Linked DNA regions of Paludibaculum fermentans. The protein of the gene in region 1 binds, or shares a complex with, the protein of each later gene. Links are inferred from orthologs where the notes say so. Each region holds a gene or a part of one and is shown in the gene's direction. Other genes may lie near its edges. The genes, in order: fliM and fliG.

Region 1 (9,009 bases):
ATGCTGCGCCACGCCGAGACTCTGAGGCCGGACGGCAACCTCTATCTCGACAACCTGCGGTCGGCGCGGGCCACCGACCTGTACACACTCAAAGGCGGAGCGGCGGAGACCTGGGAACCGCGCTTCACTTACCACGGCTTCCGGTTCGTCGAGGTCACTGGGTATCCCGGCAAACCGACACTGGCTTCCATCGAGGGCCGCGTGGTGCACGATGCGATGGCGCGTACGGGCGACTTCGAATCGTCCGATCCGATGCTCAATAAGATCCACCACAACATCTACTGGGGGATCCGGGGCAACTACCGCAGTATTCCCACCGACTGCCCCCAGCGCGACGAGCGGCAGGGCTGGCTGGGCGACCGCAGCGTGGTGAGCCGCAGCGAAAGCTACCTGTTCGACATCGCTTCGTTCTATACGAAGTGGATGAACGATCTCAAGGATTCGCAGCGCGAATCCGGCAGCATCCCTGACGTCTCGCCCAGCTACTGGGTGCTGTACAACGACGGTATTGTGTGGCCCAGCACGTTCATCCTGGCTCCGAACATGGTCTATGAGCAATACGGCGACTCGCGCGTCATCGAACGGAACTATCCGGCGATGCGGAAGTGGGTGGAGTACATGCGCGGGTTCCTGAAAAACGGCATCATGCCGAAGAACACCTATGGCGACTGGTGCGTGCCGCCGGAGAAGCCGGAACTGATCCACTCGCAGGATCCGACGCGCGTTACCGCGGGTGCGCTGCTCAGCACGGCCTACTACTATCACATGCTGGAGCTGATGAGCCGCTATGCGAAGCTGGCGGGCCAGACGGCGGACATCGCCGAATACCAGACGCTGGCCGGCACCGTGAAGGCCGCGTTCCTGCGCGAGTATTTCAAGCAGGCCGACTCCAAGTTCGACAACGGCACCCAGACCTCCAGCATCCTGCCCCTGGCGTTCGACCTCGTACCCGGCGAGAGCCGCACGGCGGTGTTCGATCGCCTGGTGACGAAGATCGAGAAGGAGAGCAACAACCATGTGGGCGTCGGCCTGGTGGGCGCGCAGTGGCTGATGCGGACGCTGTCGGACAACGGGCGCGCAGACCTGGCGCTGACGATCGCGACGCAGAAGACCTACCCCGGCTGGGGCTACATGGTGGAGAAGGGCGCGACCACGGTGTGGGAGCTCTGGAACGGCGACACGGCCGATCCAGCGATGAACTCCGGCAACCACGTGATGCAGATCGGCGACCTGGGCGTGTGGATGTACGAGTACCTGGCGGGCATCCGGCCCGATCCGGCGCATCCGGGCTTCCAACACTTCTCCATCCGTCCGTTCACGGCGAGTGGATTGACCCATGTGAAGGCGAGCCACCTTTCGCCTTACGGCCGCATTGTCAGCAACTGGACGAAGCAGAGTGGCAAGGTGACGATGAATGTCACCGTTCCTCCGAACACGTCGGCCACGGTTTACGTGCCCGGAGCAGCGGCGAGCGGATCGGGCGGCCTGAAGCCGGATCATGTCGAAGGCGGAGCGTCCGTCTTTGAGGTGAAGTCCGGCAGCTACACGTTTATGGGCCAGTAGACACTCAATCCATACCAAAACGGGCAGGGCTCCTTCGGGCGGCCCTGCCCGCTCTGTTTACAATGAACACCATGCGGATTCTTCTGGTTGGTCTGGCCGTGGTGTCGCTGCTTTCAGCCGCCGAGAAATGGACTGTCGACGATATACTGCTGCAGGAGCGGGCCTCCGGCCTGGAACTCTCCCGCGACGGCAAGGTGGCCGTCTATGTGAAGTCCCGTGTGGACAAGGAGAAGGGCGAGGCGGTTTCGCACCTCTACCTGAAGCGCCTGGGCGATCTCGAAGAGGTTCAGCTCACGCGGGGCAATGACAGCGAGAGCAGTCCGAGGATCTCTCCCGATGGCAAGCGGATCGCGTTCCTGACCTCGCGGAAGCCTCCGGCTGCCGGTGAAGCTCCGGCCGACGCGGCGTCGGGCGGGCTGCAGGTCTGGTTCCTGAACCTGGCCGGCGGTGAGCCCTGGTCCGTCACCAAGTTCGAGAAGGGTGTCCGCACGTTTGAGTGGCTGGACAACGATACGCTGCTGATCGCCGCGCCCGAGGATCCCTCGCTTTACGACCAGAAAGTGAAGGAGCGCAAAGACACCTCCCAGGTGGTGGACGATGAAAAGCACGCCCCGCCGGTGCGGCTGTTCCGGTTTGAGGTGAAGGGCTCGAAGTCCACCCGGCTGACGACGAATACAGACCGCATCACGTCCGTCTTCGCCTCGCCGGATGGAGCCTGGGCGGTAACGCTGCACAACCGCAGCCTGGCCGAGATCTACGACCAGAAAGTGAAGCCGGTGACGTTCCTGCACGACCTGAAGTCCGGCAGGAGTACGCAGCTCTTCGCGGATGGCAAGGTGCTGCCGCGCGAGTTCGATTGGACCGGCGACAGCAAAGGCTTCTACTTCTCCGCCCCGTACACGACGCACCCCTATCTCTACAACGCTTCGGTGAACCTGCTCTACTACTACGATGTCGCCGCGTCGAAGGTCACCAAGGTGGACGTGGGCTGGGAGAATGGGCTGAGTTCGGGCGTGAGCCTGACCCCGGACGGCTTCGTGGCGCTGCTCGCCAATGGGGCGCGGAACCGTGCGGCCCGCTTCACGCGCACGGGCGATACCTGGACCAGGACCTGGATCGACACAGAGAACGTGCATGCCGTGACGGTCACGAAGGACGGCCAGCAGATCGTCTACACCACTTCGACCTCGGGCGAACCCGCGAAGTGGATGCTGGCGAAGCTGGATGGCGCCCGCTTTGTAGAGCCCAGGACCTTTCTCGAGCCGAACTCCGAGTGGAAGAAGAAGCCCATCGCCAAGACTGAACTGGTGACGTGGAAAGGCGCCCAGGACGAGCAGGTGGAGGGGATTCTCTACTACCCGCACAATTACACACCGGGCAAGAAGTACCCGCTGGTGGTGATGATCCACGGCGGGCCGCACGGCCACGACCCCTACGCCTTTAACGAGTCGATGGGCTATCCACACCAACTGTACGCCCAACGCGGAGCGTTCCTGTTCAAGCCGAACTACCATGGCTCGTCGAATTACGGGCTGAAGTGGGGCGAGTCGATCTCCGGCGGCAAGTACAACGACCTGGAGTGGATCGACGTCGAGAAGGGTGTCGATGCCCTGATCGCGCGAGGCATCATCGATCCCGACAAGATGGGCGTGATGGGGTGGTCGAACGGGTCGATTATCACCATCGAGCTCACGACGCGCACCACGCGGTATAAAGTAGCCGGCGCCGGTGCGGGGGATGTGAACTGGTCCAGCGACTGGGGCAACGCCGTATTCGGCGATTCCTTCGAGCAGTACTACCTGGGCAAGACGCCGATGGACGATCCGCAGTTGTATATCCGCAAGTCGCCGTTGTACCGCATGGACAAGGTCAAAACGCCGACGATCATCTTCTTCGGCACGGAAGACAAGCAGGTGCCGACGGAGCAGGGCTGGCAGCACTACCGGGCGTTGCAGCACTACGGGCAGGCGGACGTGAAGTTCATCCTCTTCCCCGGTGAGGCGCACGGTCCGCGCAAGTATGTGCACCAGCGCCGCAAGGTGGAGGAGGAACTGGCCTGGTTCGACAAGTACCTTTTCGGGATCGCAAGCGACACGAATGAGGCGCTCAAGCCGGAGTCCGCCCTGGCGGCGCTGCTCAAGACAAAGAGCCTGCCGCGGACGCCGGAAACCGTCGAGCGGGGCGCGATTGCGATTGGCCGCTTCGAGGTCACTCGGGGCCAGTTCCAGGCGTTCGAGAATTCCTACCAAGTGGCTCCGGGCACCGAGGCCTATCCGGCCGGCGGCATCACGGCCGACCAGGCGAAGGCCTATTGCGCCTGGCTCTCAAAACAGACGGGGCAGAATTACCGGCTCGGCACGGAGGAGGAGTTGGGCTCGCTGCTGACCCGGTCGAAGAGCGAGAATACACTCGACCATTGGGCCGGCTATACGGTGAACGCCGACGACGAGGCGCGGCTGAGTTCGCTGATTGAAGGCATGGCTCCGGGTTCCCTGTTGCGGCCGGTGGGCAGCTTTACGGGCAGTGGGGAGGATCCGCTATTTGACCTCGGCGGCAACGTGGCGGAGTGGGTCACGAAGAAAGATGGGTCCACCGTGGCCCTGGGCGGCAGCGCCGACCGGCCCGCCGACTCAAAGACCACCACGAAGGCGCGTCCGGACTACATTGGCTTGCGGGTGGTGCGCGACCTGAAGTGACGAGTCTGGGCTACTCCGGTGAATAGCTCGCAGCGCTTAGGTGATACGGAAAGATCCTTCATGTTTGTGGACGGAGTCGAGGCCGATAGTGAAAGGGTATGGCCTCGGACCGCCTGTTGAGCCAGGACGAAATCGATAGTGTATTTCGGAACCTGCAAGGGACCACGAATGAGGAGGATCCGGCACGGAAGGCGCAGCCTTACGACTTCCGCAGGCCGGACCGTATCGCCAAAGACCAGTTGCGTGCCATCCACCTGTTGCACGACAACTTCGCGCGGTCTCTGGCCTCGAGCCTATCCGCCTATCTGCGGGCGTACGTCATGGTCAACCTGATCTCGGTGGAGCAGTTGTCGTTCCTCGAGTTCTCGCAGTGCCTGCCGGCGCCAACCTGTATCGTCAGCCTCAGCATGCGCCCGTTCGACGGCAATGCCGTGTTGGAACTGAACCCCACGATGGTCTTTCCCATCCTGGAAATGCTGCTGGGCGGCAGCGGCAAGACGCCCTACAAGGTCACACGCGAGATCACGGAGATCGAACAGTCGATCCTGGACGGGCTGTTCAGGATTATCCTGCACGACCTGCGCGAAGCCTGGTCGCCGATCTCACAGATCAACTTCGCCATCGAAGCGCATGAGACAGAGCCGCAACTGCTGCAGATCTTAGCGCCCAACGAGGCGGTGGTCACCGTCGGCATGGAGATCCGCATCGGCGAAGTGGCAGGGATGATGAACCTTGGGATCCCTTCCATCATCATTAAGATGCTGCGGCAGAAGTTCGACCAGCAGTGGTCGGTGCGAAAGTCGGAGTCGACCGAGGAGGAGCAGGCGCGCATCCTGCGGCTGATCAAGCCGGCCCAACTGAAGTTCGATGCGAGGCTCCAGGGGCCGTCCCTGACCGTGGAACAGATGCTGGGGCTCCAACCAGACGATGTCGTGGAGTTTGACTTCCCGGTGAACCGGCCGGTGAATCTGCTGGTCAACGGGGCGCTCAAGTTCAATGGACGCATCGTGAACACAGGCAGAAAGCGGGCTTTTCACATCATGGCGGACCAATCTGAGGAATGACACTCTTGCGGCTCAGGAACATTCGGGACCGGAGAGTCCCCTCCTGGACTTCTCGCACCAGGAATTGATCTCCCCACAGTGCGGATTGTCGCACCCTCCGGTCCTCTAGCCGGGCGCCGCCAAGTCCCTCGCGGCACCCCGTATGCGCCCATGCGCTATGTCCGCCAGCGTGTTCCTCCGGCCGGCCTTGACCGGCTCCTTCACGTTCATGCCAGCAGCACGACCCGGGGTCACGTGTGTTACTGCACGTGGTGTATACTACTGCTCGCGTAGCAAGATTACTAGTGTTTTGGATCCGATTAACGGTAAATTGCCATAAGGCACACTGGCTCAGCTATTTGCCGTCACGTGCTCGCGTGCATTTAACATTCGGGCCGCCCTGAGGCGACGTCAGGAGGCAGCCGCCATGCTTGCCGAACAGCCATCCCGGAGCACTCCGCCCACATCCGCCCAAGTGCGGAGCCAGGTCCACCGGATCCTGAACTCGGCGGCCTTTGCCGATACGGAACGGCTGCGCACCTTGCTCTCGTGGCTGATTGAGGAAACGTTGGCGGGCCACGGCGGCCATCTCAAGGAATCATTGATCGGCGTGGGCGTTTTCCACCGCGAGGCGACCTGGGATCCGCAGTCCGACGCTTTGGTGCGGGTCCAGATGCGAAACCTGCGCATCCGGATGGCGCACTACTACGAGGCCGAAGGCCAGGCGGATGAACTGTTGATCACCATCCCCCGGGGGCAGTATGTCCCGAACTTCGATTTCCGGGTGGAGGAGCAGGCCGTCCCGGTTCCTGCCCGCTCCCGGGTGAGGACTTGGCTCATCGTGGCGGCCGCCTCCCTGGGCCTGGCCTGCTGCGCCGGATGGCTGGCTCTCTCCTGGCGCCCCTTCGGCTCGCCGCTCACTGTGGGTGTGCTGCCCTTCCTGAATCTGAGCGGAGATGCCGGGAACGAGTATGTCGCTCTCGGATTGACCGAGGAGCTGACGGCTCTGCTGGCCCGGTCGCAGTCGCTGCGCGTGGTGTCGCTGCCTGCATTTGCCGGCCGTGATCCCGAATCGACGGTGGAACTGCAGAAGCGCGCCCAGGCGGCGCATGCCGGATACATTGTCGTCGGTTCGTTGCGCCACGCCGGCCCCCAACAGAAGGACGCCTGGTCGGTCACCGCGCGGCTGCTGGATGCAAAGAAGGGTTTCTACATCTGGTCAGAGCACCTCAGCGTGACCGTCGCCGACCTCGAGGCCGTGCCGGAGTCCTTTGCCGTCGCCATTCTGCAGGCACTCTCATTGCCGCTGACAGAGTCCTTACGCGGGCAAACACCAGGAAAAGAGCGATCGAAGAAGCTGACCGATGCGCACGAACTGTACCTGCGCGGCCTGTACTTCCGGTCGAGGACGGCAGAAGGCGGTGTCCCGAAAGCCAGGCAACTCTTCGAGCAGACAGTCCAGCTGGACCCTCACCACGCGCGCGCCCACGCAGCCCTGGGCGACGCCTACCTCTCCCAGGGATTCCACGCGGAAGCCAGTGCCCAAGGCTATTTTGACGCGGCGCGCCGCGAAGCGGATATCGCCCTCGAGTTGGATCCAGGACTGCCGGAGGCGGCGTCCTTGCGGGGCCGCATCGCCATGATCATCGACTGGAATCCTGAGGCAGCGGAGACCTACCTGCGCAAGGGGCTGCAGTCGGCTCCGGGGATTGCACGGACCCACCAGTCGTACGCGATCTTTCTGATGAGCCGCGCCCGGCATGCCGAGGCGATCGACCAGATCTCTCTCGCCCGCGAGTTGGACCCGGTTACCATGAGTGCGACCAACGACTACGGCGTCATCCTGTACGCCGCCCGCCGGTATGAAGAGGCATTGCAGGAGACCAGCCAGTTGCTGGCGGTGACGCCGCGGTCCGGCAGCGCTCACTTCCTGCGCGGGACGGTGCTGTCCGCGCTGGGCCGCCACCGCGAGGCGCTGGCCGAGCTGGAAACCGCGCTTCGAACGCAGGCGCGATCTTCGGAAATCCTGGCGCGCTATGGAGCCGCGCTCGCCCGTGCGGGGCAACCCGCGCGGGCGCGGACGACCCTCAACGAGCTCGCCAGGCAGCCCGTTGTGCACGTTCACCGCGCGCTGCTGCTCACCGCGCTGAACGAGCCCGAACAGGCCATTGCGGAGTTGAAGCAGGGCGTCGACGCGCACGAGTCCGACATGCTCTTCCTGGATGCCGAACCGGCCTTCGACAGGCTTCGGCCGCTCGCAGCCTACCAGCAGGTGAGGCGCAGCGTGCGCCTGGCACCTTAACAGCGTGCGAGCGGTGGCGGCTGGCGAGGTCATCCTGGCACCGGAACTCCGATATTATGATGGCCGGAAAAGGAGACTCCGATGTTCTCTGCCTTTGCGCTTGCCCTGATGCTTCAGGCTGCTCCGGTGGCAGGTTGGACGGATTCGTATGTGTACGGCAATGGGATCCGTATCCACTACTGGCATGCCGCCAATCCGGGCAAGCCGGCAATGATTTTCGCTCATGGATCGTCTGATGACGGCCTTTGCTGGACTGGTCTCGCGAAGGAACTCACGGCCGGTTACGACATTTACCTGGTGGATGCGCGCGGGCACGGTCTGACCGACCCGCCCAAGGTGGGCGACGGCGCCGACGCCCAGGTGGAAGACCTGGCTGCCTTCATTCGGGAACTGAAGCTGGTGAAGCCGATTCTGATGGGCCACTCCATGGGCAGCAGTTCCGTGGCGTGGTTTTCTTCGAGGTACCCTGATGTCCCGAAGGCGGTGATCCTGGAGGATCCGGGGCTGCTGCCGCGCAGGCCGGGGACGCCGCCGCCTGGCTCGGCTCAAGGCACCCCCGAAGAACGGATTCAGAAGATGATCCAGCGCAACAACATGTCGCTGGAAGAGCTGACGGCCGACTGCACGAAGAACTCGCCCAAGTGGGGCGAGGAGGAATGCCGGTTGTGGGCGCCCTCCAAGCGGAGGCACCATCCAGCCACGACGCTGGTTGCCACGGCAGGACGTCCGCCGATGAGCGAGATCCTGCCGAAGATTACCGCGCCCACTCTGATCCTGAAGGCCGATGCACAGGGCGACCTCCGCAAGCAGAATGAGGAAGCCGCCGCGTTGCTCCCCAAGGGGAGAATTGTTCACATCGACGGCGCGGGCCACAACGTCCGGCGGGAGAACAAACCAATGGCCCTGGCCACATTGAAGGAATTCCTGGCAACCCTGAACTAACCGGCTGCCTGCGCGTGGGACCCAAGCCAGCCGGCCAGCCAGCGCCGGGCGGCAAGCAGGTCGTCGTGCCCGAGTTCGTGTCCGCCGGGATGCCGGTACAAAGTCACCTGCGCGCCGGCGGAATCCAGGATGGACTGCAGCAGATCCGTATTCCCTGTTTCGACGATTGGGTCACGCTCGCCGGCCGCCAGGAGAACCGCAGCGCCCTGAAGGTCAGGCGGGGCCGAAGGGACGAACGGCACCATGGCCCGCAACAGGACGGCGCCCTGGAACACTCCAGGCACCGTCAGCAGCACACTGGCCGCGATATTGGCGCCGTTGGAATAGCCGACGGCAATCGTGGTGTTGTCCTGGAGGCCGTAGGATTCCTTCGCGGCCTCGACAAACCGGCTGAGCTCGGTGGTGCGAAGCGCCAGATCCTTCTGATCGAAAACGCCCTCCGCCAGGCGGCGGAAGAAGCGGG
Region 2 (9,254 bases), 310 kb from region 1 along the record:
GTCGCGCAGCAGCCCGTTGACCTCGTCTTCCGTCTCACCCAGGCCCACCATCAGGCCCGATTTGGTCAGGACGTCGGCCCGATAGCTCCGCGCGAAGCCCAGCACGTCCAACGACTGCTGGTAGTTCGCCTGCGGCCGGATCCGGCGGTAGAGCCGCGCGATCGTCTCCATGTTGTGGTTGAACACATGCGGCCCGGCGTCCAGCACGCGCGCCACGGCGTCCAGGTCGCCGCAGAAGTCCGGAGTCAATACCTCCACCGTCGCCTCGGGCAGGGCTGCCCGCACGCGGCGCACGGTCTCGGCGAAATGGTGCGAGCCGCCATCAGCGAGATCGTCGCGATTCACGCTGGTGATCACCACATAGCGCAGGCCCATCTGCGCCGCCATGCGGGCTACATTCTCAGGCTCCAGCGGATCGATGGGCATCTCCTGCTTTTCCGGCGAACCCTTGGGCACGGAGCAGAACGTGCAGCCCCGCGTACAGATATTGCCCAGGATCATGAACGTCGCCGCGCCGCGGTGGAAGCATTCGTGAATGTTCGGGCAGCGCGCCGACTCGCACACCGTGTGCAGGTTGTGGCCGCGCAGGTCGTTCTTCAGCAACTGCACCGAATGGAAATGCGTATCCGGCTTGCGCAGGAACTCCGGCAGCCGCAGGCGCTGCTTCTTGGGCCGTGGGTCCAGCTGGACGAGGGAATCCATCAATATTTCACGACGTACGGAGATTTGACACCCAGTTCAATCAGCTTCAGGCGCGCATTGGCCACGGCTTCGTTGCCGCCCAGCGGTCCGATGATGACGCGGAACAGCTCACTCGACTTCGGCGAAGGCGTGACGAAGCCGTGCAACCCGGTCTTGCCGCCGATCGCGCCCAGCATCGATTCCGCCTCGGCCCGGCGCGTCGCCGCTGCCTGCAGGTACATGCCCGCCGGCGGAGCCTGCACGAATCCGCCCTGCGCCGCACGGGTCGGCTCCGGCTTCGGAGTCTCCTTCTTGGCGGCTTCCTTCTTGGGCGTTTCCTTCTTCGGGGCGGGCGGCGGTTCCACCTGTTTCTTGGGAGCCGGCTCGGGCTGGCGCTCAATGGGCTGCTCGGCCGGTTTCTCCAGCGGCTTCTCGACCGTTTCCGGTTCAGTAGCCGCGGGGATGGTCTCCTTCGGAGGATTCGGCGCGTCGACAGACAGCGGAGCCTTGTCCACCGGCTTGTTCTGCGCCACCGTCGTCCCGGCGCCGGTGCTGCGGCCGGCCAGGAATCCCATGGTGAAGAAGACGCCCAGCAGTACGATCACGATGAACAAAACGCTGAGCAGTTGTTTGTTTCCAAGGATGAGTTCAAACTCGCCGTCGTCTCTGGCTGCCATAAACTAACCGCCGTCTCCCTAAAACATCCATCCGGCAAAATGTTGCGCGAATCGCTCGCGCACAATGCCTTATTGTCGAGAATACCCCCCATCGCCCGGCCGGCACAACCGCCATCCCGGCAGAACCGCTATCCTGTCCGGTATGGAAGGCGTGCGTTTCACCTGCCAGCCCGGCTGTACCCGCTGTTGCGATATGGAAGGCTATGTCTATATCACGGAACAGGATCTGAAGAATGCAGCAGGGCAGTTGGGCCTCACTCCTGCCGAGTTTGAGAAGAAATACGTCTATCGCACCCGCCACCTGCTGCGCCTGCGCAAACCGCGCGACCGCCAGTGCCATTTCCTGCTGCACGGCGGCTGCTCGATTCATGAGAACAAACCCACCCAATGCCGTCTCTTCCCCTTCTGGCCGGAACTGCTCGAGAGTCGCAAGGAATGGGAGAAAACCGGCCGCCGCTGTCCTGGAATCGGCAAGGGCCGCCTGATCCAAATTGGTACAGCGCATGAAACCGCTTCCGAAATGAAACTCGCCTACCCCTCGATGTACGAGGACTAAGCCCTTTCCCTCGCTCCTTCCAATTCAATCATTCTAAAGGTCCGATTCTCCTAATAGCGGCCCACCCGCGGCCGATAAGCCCTTGGCCACACATCTGCATGGGATCCATCAACATGCTACCGGCCATCACCGCCCGCCTCGAAGGCTACATGGACCTGCTGGCAGACCGTCAGAAGCTCGTCGCGGCCAATCTGGCGAACCTCGATACCCCCGGCTATCGCACCAAGGATCTCGACTTCCAGTTCGAATTCCTTTCGCAGACGCCCGGCGGCACGCCCAACGTGATCGAACCCACGGGTCTCACCATGAAGAACGATGGCAACAACGTGAGCCTCGACCGGGAATCGCGCCTGCTGGCCGAGAATGCCCTGCGCTTCAACGTCGCCACCAACCTGCTGCGCAACGAACTGCGCACCGTCCGCAAGGCGATCGAGGAGGGCAAGGGCGCATGAGCCTCTTCAACCTCTTATCCGTCAGCGCATCCGGCATGGCCGCCCAGCGGGCCCGCGCCGAAGTCATCGTCGAAAACCTGGCCAACTCCGAGACCACCCGCACGCCCGATGGTGGTCCCTATCGCCGCAAGGACGTCGTCTTCGAATCCGAGGCCCAGGCATCACCCTTCTCCGCCGTCTTCCAGACCGAGATGTCCGCCGGGTCGATGGGGGTCGGGATCTCGCAGGTCGTTGAGGACAGCCGTCCGCCGGACATGCGCTACCAACCCAGCCACCCCGACGCCGACGCCCGCGGCTACGTCGCCTTCCCGCATATGAGCCCGGCCGAGGAGATGGTCGACCTCATGGGCGCCACCCGCGGCTACCAGGCCAACGTCGCCGCCATCTCGGCCGTGAAAGACATGGTTTCCAAATCCATCGACCTGATGAAGTGAGCCGCCCATGACCATCCCGCCCATTTCTCCCATTCAACTGCCGCCCAGCATCGGCCAGATCCGGGTGCAGGTGCCCGGCGGCGGTGAAACGTTCCGCTCCGTCATGAATGGAGCCGTCGAGTCGGTGAATGCCATGCAGAACGACGCCCACGCCAGCATGGAGAGCTTCCTGAACGGAGAGGGGCAGGACCTGCACAAGGTCGCCCTCGACCAGCAGAGGGCCGGCATCGCCTTCGACCTCTTTCTCCAGGTTCGCAACAAGATGGTCTCGGCTTACCAGGAAGTGATGCGCATGCAGGTCTGAGCGACTGCAAGTGTAAGAAGCGATGGGCCAGTTCAAGCAAATCCTCGCCGGTCTGACGCTGCGCCAGCGGCTCGTCATCCTGGTGGCCACCGCCGCCGTAGTGGCCGGCATCGTGTTCGGCATCCACTGGAACAAGGAACGCGACCTGCGCCCGCTCTTCACGGAAGTCAGCGCCGAGGATTCCGGCGCGCTGGTGGAACGGCTCAAGGCCGCCAACGTCGCTTACAAAGTGGCCGACAACGGTACGATCCTCGTCCCGTCGGCGCGTGTGGCGGAGCTCCGCATCGAGATGGCCGCGGCCGGCCTGCCGCGCACCGGGCGCCTGGGTTTTGAGCTCTTCGACAAGACAAACCTCGGCACGACAGACTTCGCCGAGCATGTGAACTTCCGCCGCGCCCTGGAGGGTGAACTCGAACGCAGTGTCATCTCCCTGGCCGAGGTCGACCGCGCCCGAGTCCACGTGACGTTCGCCAAGGAGTCGGTTTTCGCCGATACGCGCCAGCCGGCCAAGGCCAGCGTGATGCTGCGGCTGCGGCCCGGCGCGAAACTCTCGGCCGCCAATGTCGTGGCGATTCAGCACCTGACGTCCAGCGCCGTGGAAGGGCTGGCGCCCGAGTCCGTCTCCGTTCTCGACATGAGCGGCAACCTGCTCAGCAAGCCGCACCGCGATGCCGATTCGGATACAGGCAACTCCAGCGCCATGTTGGAGTTCCGGCAGGGGCTGGAGCGCGACTACCTGGCCAAGATCCGCTCCACGCTCGACCCCCTGCTGGGCTCAGAGAAGTACCGCGCCGGTATCAGCCTGGAGTGCGACTTCACCAGCGGCGAGCAGAGCGAGGAGGTCTTCGATCCCAACCGCTCCGTCATGCTCACGTCGCAAAAGACTGAGGACGCCAGCGGGCTCGCGGCCACTGCCGGAGTCCCCGGTGCGGCCTCCAACTTGCCCCGGCCGGTCCCTCGCGCCGGCAGTTCGGGTGGCGGCGTCTCGCGCAAGACGGAAAACGTCTCCTACCAGACAAGCCGCACCATCAAGCATCTGAAACTGCCTCTCGGCACGGTGAAGCGGCTCTCCGTTTCCATCCTGCTGGACCAGGCGTTGCGCTGGGAGGGCACCGGCCCCAAGGCGCGGCGTGTGCTGGAGCCGCTCTCGCCCGACACGCTCAAAATCGTCAAGGACGTCGTCGCCGGCACGGTCGGCTTCCAGGCGGAGCGCGGTGACGCGCTGCTGGTGGAAACCCTGCCCTTTGAAGCGACCCTCGCCCTACCGCCGCCCGAGGCGCCCCCGTCCCGCCAGGCGCCCGCCGTCGGCCCCAGCGGCTACAGCATGCCGGCCTGGATGAAGCCGCTGCTCGACAAGGCGCCGCTACCCGTCTGGTTGGGCGCTGCGTTCGCCCTGCTGGTAGTACTCGGGGTTGTGATCTTCATCGTGATGCGCGGCTTGATTCGCAGGCGCCGCCCGACGGTGCACGCGGTCGAAGCGGGCGCGCCTCAGCTTCAAGGTTCGCCGCCGAAGGACGAAAAGAACTTCGAGGAGCAGGCGATGGCGGTCATGGCGGGCAACCAGTCGGAACAGGATCGCGTGGATCGCGAGGCGCTGCTCTCCCTGCAGATGCCTCCGCAGACCAAGAAGGCTGAGGTGTTGAAGAAAGTGATCATGGAGGAGTCGAAGAGGGATCCCGCCGCCACGGCGCAACTCATCCGGACCTGGTTGTCGGAGCAGCGTTCATGATCACGAACATGACGCCCGACAAGGAAGCGGCCGCTCCGAAGTATTCGGGCGCGCAGAAAGCCGCGGTCCTCATGCTCACCCTGGGCGACCAGCTTGGCGGCGAAGTACTGAAGCATATGGAGGAGGACGAGGTCGCCGACATCGGCAAGGAACTCGCCCGAATCCCCACCATCACCGCGGAGGATGCGGAGTCGATTCTGGAAGAGTTCTACCAGATGTCGATGGCCCACGACTATGTCCTCAAGGGCGGCATCGACTACGCGCGCAAGATCCTCATCAATGCCTTCGGGGCCGAGGCCGCCAAGAAAATCCTGGATCGGCTGGTAAAGATGTTGGGCCACGAGGCGGCCAGCTTTGATGCTCTCCAGAAGGCGGACCCGCAGCAACTCGCCAAGTTCATCCACAGCGAGCATCCGCAGACCATCGCCCTGATCCTGAGCCACCTGAATCCATCGCAGGCGGCGGGGCTCCTCTTCTCCCTGCCGGTCGACCTGCGGGCCGATGTTTCGTTGCGCATGGCGAGCCTGGATCAGATTTCGCCGGAGATTATCTCCAAGATTGCCATCATTATCGGGCAAAAACTAAAAGCATTGGGTGAACTCAGTCGTGAATCCTATGGCGGTGTTCGCGCCGTGGCCGAGATGTTCAACCGTCTCGACTCCTCCTCCAGCAAAGAGATTCTGGACAACATTGAACACAATGACGCGAACCTGGCTGAGACGATTCGCCACCTGATGTTCGTGTTTGAGGACCTCCTGCTGATCGACCAGAACGCCATCAAGGAGGTGCTGGGCCGCATCGACCGCAAGGTGCTCACCGTCGCCTTGAAGGGGACCAGCGAGCAGCTGAAGAACCACTTCCTGCAGAGCATGTCCCAGCGCGGTGCCGAGATGATGCGCGAAGACATGGACTCGCTGGGCCCGGTCAAGATCAAGGAGGTCGAGGCTTCGCAGCAGCAGATCATCTCCATCGTGCGCCAGTTAGAGACCGAGGGCGTCATCAGCCTGAAGGGTACTGTTGGCGAACAGTATGTCGTTTAAAGCCATGGCGTCGAGAATCCGCCCGGCCGGCGCGGAGTTGCTTCTGCCCGTGGTCGAGTGGCCTCGTGTCGGGGACCCCGTGGCCAAGCCGGAAGTTCTACCCGGTCGTCCGCAGGAGGCGCACTCGCAGGCCGCGCCTCCGCAGTCCGCGCCTCCGCAGTCCGTTGAGAAGCAGAAGGCGGAGATCCAGAGGATGGTCGACCAGCAGGTCCAGGCACGATTGCAGTCGGAACGGCAGGAGTCGTTCCGGCAGGGCGAGGCCGCGGGCCGGCAGAAGGCTGCCGCTGAAACGGAGGCGGTGGTGGAGCGCATGGCCCGTTCCATTGAGGAAACTGCCGGCATGAAGGGCCGCCTGCGCCGCCAGGCTGAGCGCGATGTGGTGGCTTTGGCACTGGCGATGGCGCGGCGAGTCCTGCGCCGCCAGATCGTGATCGACGAAGAGGCGCTACTCGGCCTGGTGAAGGCCGCGTTCGAGAACGTCTCGCTGCGGGAAGTGACCGAGGTCCGCGTCCATCCCCAGTTTGTCGCCCGCCTTCAGGGCCATTTGAGCCGCATCGGCGCACCCGAGGCGATCCGCATTCAGGGCGATCCGGGGCTCGAGATTGGAGGCGTGATCGTCGAAACGGGGCGGGGCAGCCTCGACGCCTCCATTGATACGCAAATGGACGAGATCGCCCGCGGTCTCTCCGACGCTTTGACTTTACGGGAGGGTGCGGCATGAGCGCCCCCTGGATGGACGTGGCTCGCCTGGAGCGTGCCATCGCCAACAGCAAACCCGTGCGATCCATCGGCACCGTCACTCGGACCGTCGGCCTGCTGGTGGAATCGCGCGGGCCCGCTGTCGGGGTGGGCGAATTCTGCGAGATCCTGACCCGCGCCGGCACTCAAATCCGTACTCAGGTGATCGGATTCAGGGACGGCCAGGTTCTCTCGATGCCCCTGGAGGAAGTAGCCGGTCTCCAACTCGGAGACACGATCGTGGCCCGGGCAGGGGAGTCGCGAGTGGCCGTCTCCGACGGTCTGATCGGCCGTGTTCTGGACGGTTTTGGCCGGCCCATGGACGGTGGACCGCCGGTCGAGCCGGAAGCATGGTACGACATCTATGCCGCGCCGCCCGGACCGCTGGAACGCGAATCGATCACCGACCCGCTCGTCACCGGCATCCGGGCGTTGGACGGTTTCCTCACCTGCGGCCGCGGCCAGCGTGTCGGCATCTTCGGCGGCAGCGGCGTCGGCAAGAGCACTCTCTTGGGAAGCCTGATCCGCCATCACAATGCCGATGTGGCGGTCCTGGCGCTCGTAGGCGAGCGCAACCGCGAGGTGCGCGACTTCATTGAGCACGAGATCGGGCCGGAGGGCATGAAGAAGACCGTCCTGGTGGTGGCGACCTCTGACCGGCCGTCGCCGCTCCGGGTTCGGGCCTGCTTCCTGGCCCTGGCCGTCGCCGAGTACTTTCGCGACAAGGGGAAAGATGTCCTGCTGATCGCCGACTCGGTCACCCGCCTGGCCATGGCCCAGCGCGAGATCGGGTTGGCGGCCGGAGAGCCGCCCAGCCAGAAGGGCTACACCCCCAGCGTGTTCCAGATGCTGCCGCGCGTCTTTGAGCGCGCCGGCCGGTTCAAACACGGCTCCATCACCGCGTTTTTCACCGTACTCGTGGAGGGCGACGACATGAACGAGCCGATCGCCGACGCGGTACGCGGCATTCTCGATGGACATATAGTGCTATCCCGCGCGCTGGGCCAGAAGGGGCACTATCCGGCAATCGACGTCCTGCAATCGGTCTCGCGTTTGGCTTCGCGTGTCGCAAAGGGTGAGCAGAAGGACGCGGCGAACCGGCTCAGGGAGACCCTTGCGTTACTACAGTCGTCAGAAGATCTCATCCGCATCGGGGCCTATATCGGCGGCAGCAATGCGCAGCTCGATTCGGCGATCGCGCGCCAGAAGGAAATCCAGGACTTTCTCCGGCAGAAACCGGAGGAGCACACGCCCATCGGGGAGACGCTGCAGCGTATGAGACGGCTTGTCACAGGAGAGTAATCCATTACATGAAGAAATTCCTGTTTCCGCTTGAAAAATTGAGAATGTTTCGCCAGTCATCGCTCGATCAGCAGCTCGTCGCGCTGGAGAGCGCGCTGGCCGAAGCGCGGGATCTGGAGGAGCGGCAAGAGGCGCTTGCCCTGGAGGAGCGCCGGGCGACCACCGCCGTGCGCAGCTTGAAGATCGTCCCGGTTCAGGAATTGGTGGCCCTGGAGGCGTTCCGGCATTGGACGGAGAAGGAACTACTGAAGCTTCAAGCGGATGCCGTTCGGATCGAGCAGAAGATCCAGGAGCGGCGGGAAGCGGTTGTAGCGGCGCAGATCGAGGTGGAATCGCTGACCACCCTACGTGAAAGCCGGCTGCACGCCTGGCGCGCCGAGGTGGATCGGGAGACCGAGGCGACCGTGGCCGAACTGGTCGTGGCGCGATGGGGGCGCGATGAGCGCTAAGTGCTGTTTAATCAAGAGCCGCTAGAGCTAGAGTTCAAGAACTTCAGGAACTCTTGCGGGTCCTTGGTCAGGCCGGCGTAGGAGCCCTTCGGCTGCTGCTCGGCATCGAAGATCGCATAGTACGGAATCGCGACCGTCTTGAAGAGGTTGTCCTGCCGCTGCTGGTTCTGCTCGCTGGCGGCATCGGTCCCGTCGGTATAGAGTTCGACCAGCACGAAATTGCCGAGCGCTTCGGCGATCTCGGGTCGCGGGAACATGTTCGCCTTCATCCAATGGCAGTTGGTGCAGGCGTAGCCGGTAAAGGCAACGAGCACCTTCTTGTTCTCGGCCTTGGCTTTGGCAATCGCGCCATCGAAGTCATTTTTCATCCACTTAGAGGAAGTAGTTCCAGTAGAACTTGAGGCCGAGCCTTCCGGCGGTGCGGGAATGTAGGCCTCGAGTTCGCCCAGGCGGCCGCCGTTCATGCCGGGAATCAGGCTGAGCGCGAAACCGAGCAGCGCAATGCCGACTAAAAGCCGGGAGGGCGTGACATCCTCATCAGCGCGGATGCCTTCCATTCTGAGGAAGCCGAGCAGGTACAAGCCGGGTAGGGCAAACAGCACCACCCACAAAGCGAGAAAGCGTTCCCGGGTCAGGAGCCCCAGTTGCAGCACCTGGTCGACATTCGACAAGTACTTTAACAAAGCGGCCATAACCAGAAAGCCCAAAACGATTTTGACGCGTGCCATCCAGCCGCCGCTGCGGGGCATCTTCTTCAGGAAGGACGGGAAGAGCGCCAGCAGGAAGAATGGCGACGAGAGGGCGCTGGAGAACGCCAGCATGCCCAGGATGGGCTGCATCTTGTCACCGCCGACCGAGGCCGCGAGCAGAGTACCCATGAACGGTCCGATGC

Evidence for each region.
Region 2: the proteins of fliM (region 1) and fliG are in contact, whole or in part, in a crystal structure (PDB 4QRM), measured with the Thermotoga maritima proteins. The link is inferred for Paludibaculum fermentans from one-to-one orthologs. Residues at the interface, in WP_004081085.1 of Thermotoga maritima: Tyr124, Leu127, Asp128, Ile130, Met131, Gly132, Gly133, Pro134, Glu136, Pro139, Arg141, Thr144, Glu145, Ile146, Glu147, Ser149, Ile150, Lys153; in WP_004082903.1 of Thermotoga maritima: Phe122, Ser125, Glu126, His127, Pro128, Gln129, Thr130, Val133, Glu157, Arg161, Leu164, Leu165, Arg167, Ser169, Glu171, Val172, Glu175, Ile176, Asn179, Lys182.

The regions. Positions count from the first base shown.
Region 1 is NZ_CP063849.1:869,300-878,308, reverse strand. Bases 3,586-6,340 are described here. They hold fliM (flagellar motor switch protein FliM), read left to right. Parts: upstream 3,586-4,357; coding sequence 4,358-5,323; downstream 5,324-6,340. Other genes in these bases: IRI77_RS03465 (tetratricopeptide repeat protein), read left to right, coding at 5,730-6,340; IRI77_RS03475 (prolyl oligopeptidase family serine peptidase), read left to right, coding at 3,586-4,259. In the rest of the region: IRI77_RS03480 (family 78 glycoside hydrolase catalytic domain), read left to right, coding at 1-1,563; more of IRI77_RS03475, read left to right, coding at 1,635-3,585; more of IRI77_RS03465, read left to right, coding at 6,341-7,604; IRI77_RS03460 (alpha/beta fold hydrolase), read left to right, coding at 7,686-8,546; IRI77_RS03455 (alpha/beta hydrolase), read right to left, coding at 8,543-9,009. UniProt on the Bacillus subtilis protein: One of the proteins that forms a switch complex that is proposed to be located at the base of the basal body.
Region 2 is NZ_CP063849.1:1,176,508-1,185,761, forward strand. The notes cover bases 3,852-6,851. They hold fliG (flagellar motor switch protein FliG), read left to right. Parts: upstream 3,852-4,829; coding sequence 4,830-5,873; downstream 5,874-6,851. Other genes in these bases: fliF (flagellar basal-body MS-ring/collar protein FliF), read left to right, coding at 3,852-4,833; IRI77_RS04725 (FliH/SctL family protein), read left to right, coding at 5,863-6,594; IRI77_RS04730 (FliI/YscN family ATPase), read left to right, coding at 6,591-6,851. In the rest of the region: lipA (lipoyl synthase), read right to left, coding at 1-702; IRI77_RS04690 (hypothetical protein), read right to left, coding at 702-1,358; IRI77_RS04695 (YkgJ family cysteine cluster protein), read left to right, coding at 1,510-1,914; IRI77_RS04700 (flagellar basal body rod protein FlgB), read left to right, coding at 2,028-2,366; flagellar basal body rod protein FlgC, read left to right, coding at 2,363-2,800; flagellar hook-basal body complex protein FliE, read left to right, coding at 2,808-3,104; more of fliF, read left to right, coding at 3,127-3,851; more of IRI77_RS04730, read left to right, coding at 6,852-7,913; IRI77_RS04735 (flagellar export protein FliJ), read left to right, coding at 7,922-8,362; IRI77_RS04740 (protein-disulfide reductase DsbD family protein), read right to left, coding at 8,374-9,254. UniProt on the Bacillus subtilis protein: One of the proteins that forms a switch complex that is proposed to be located at the base of the basal body.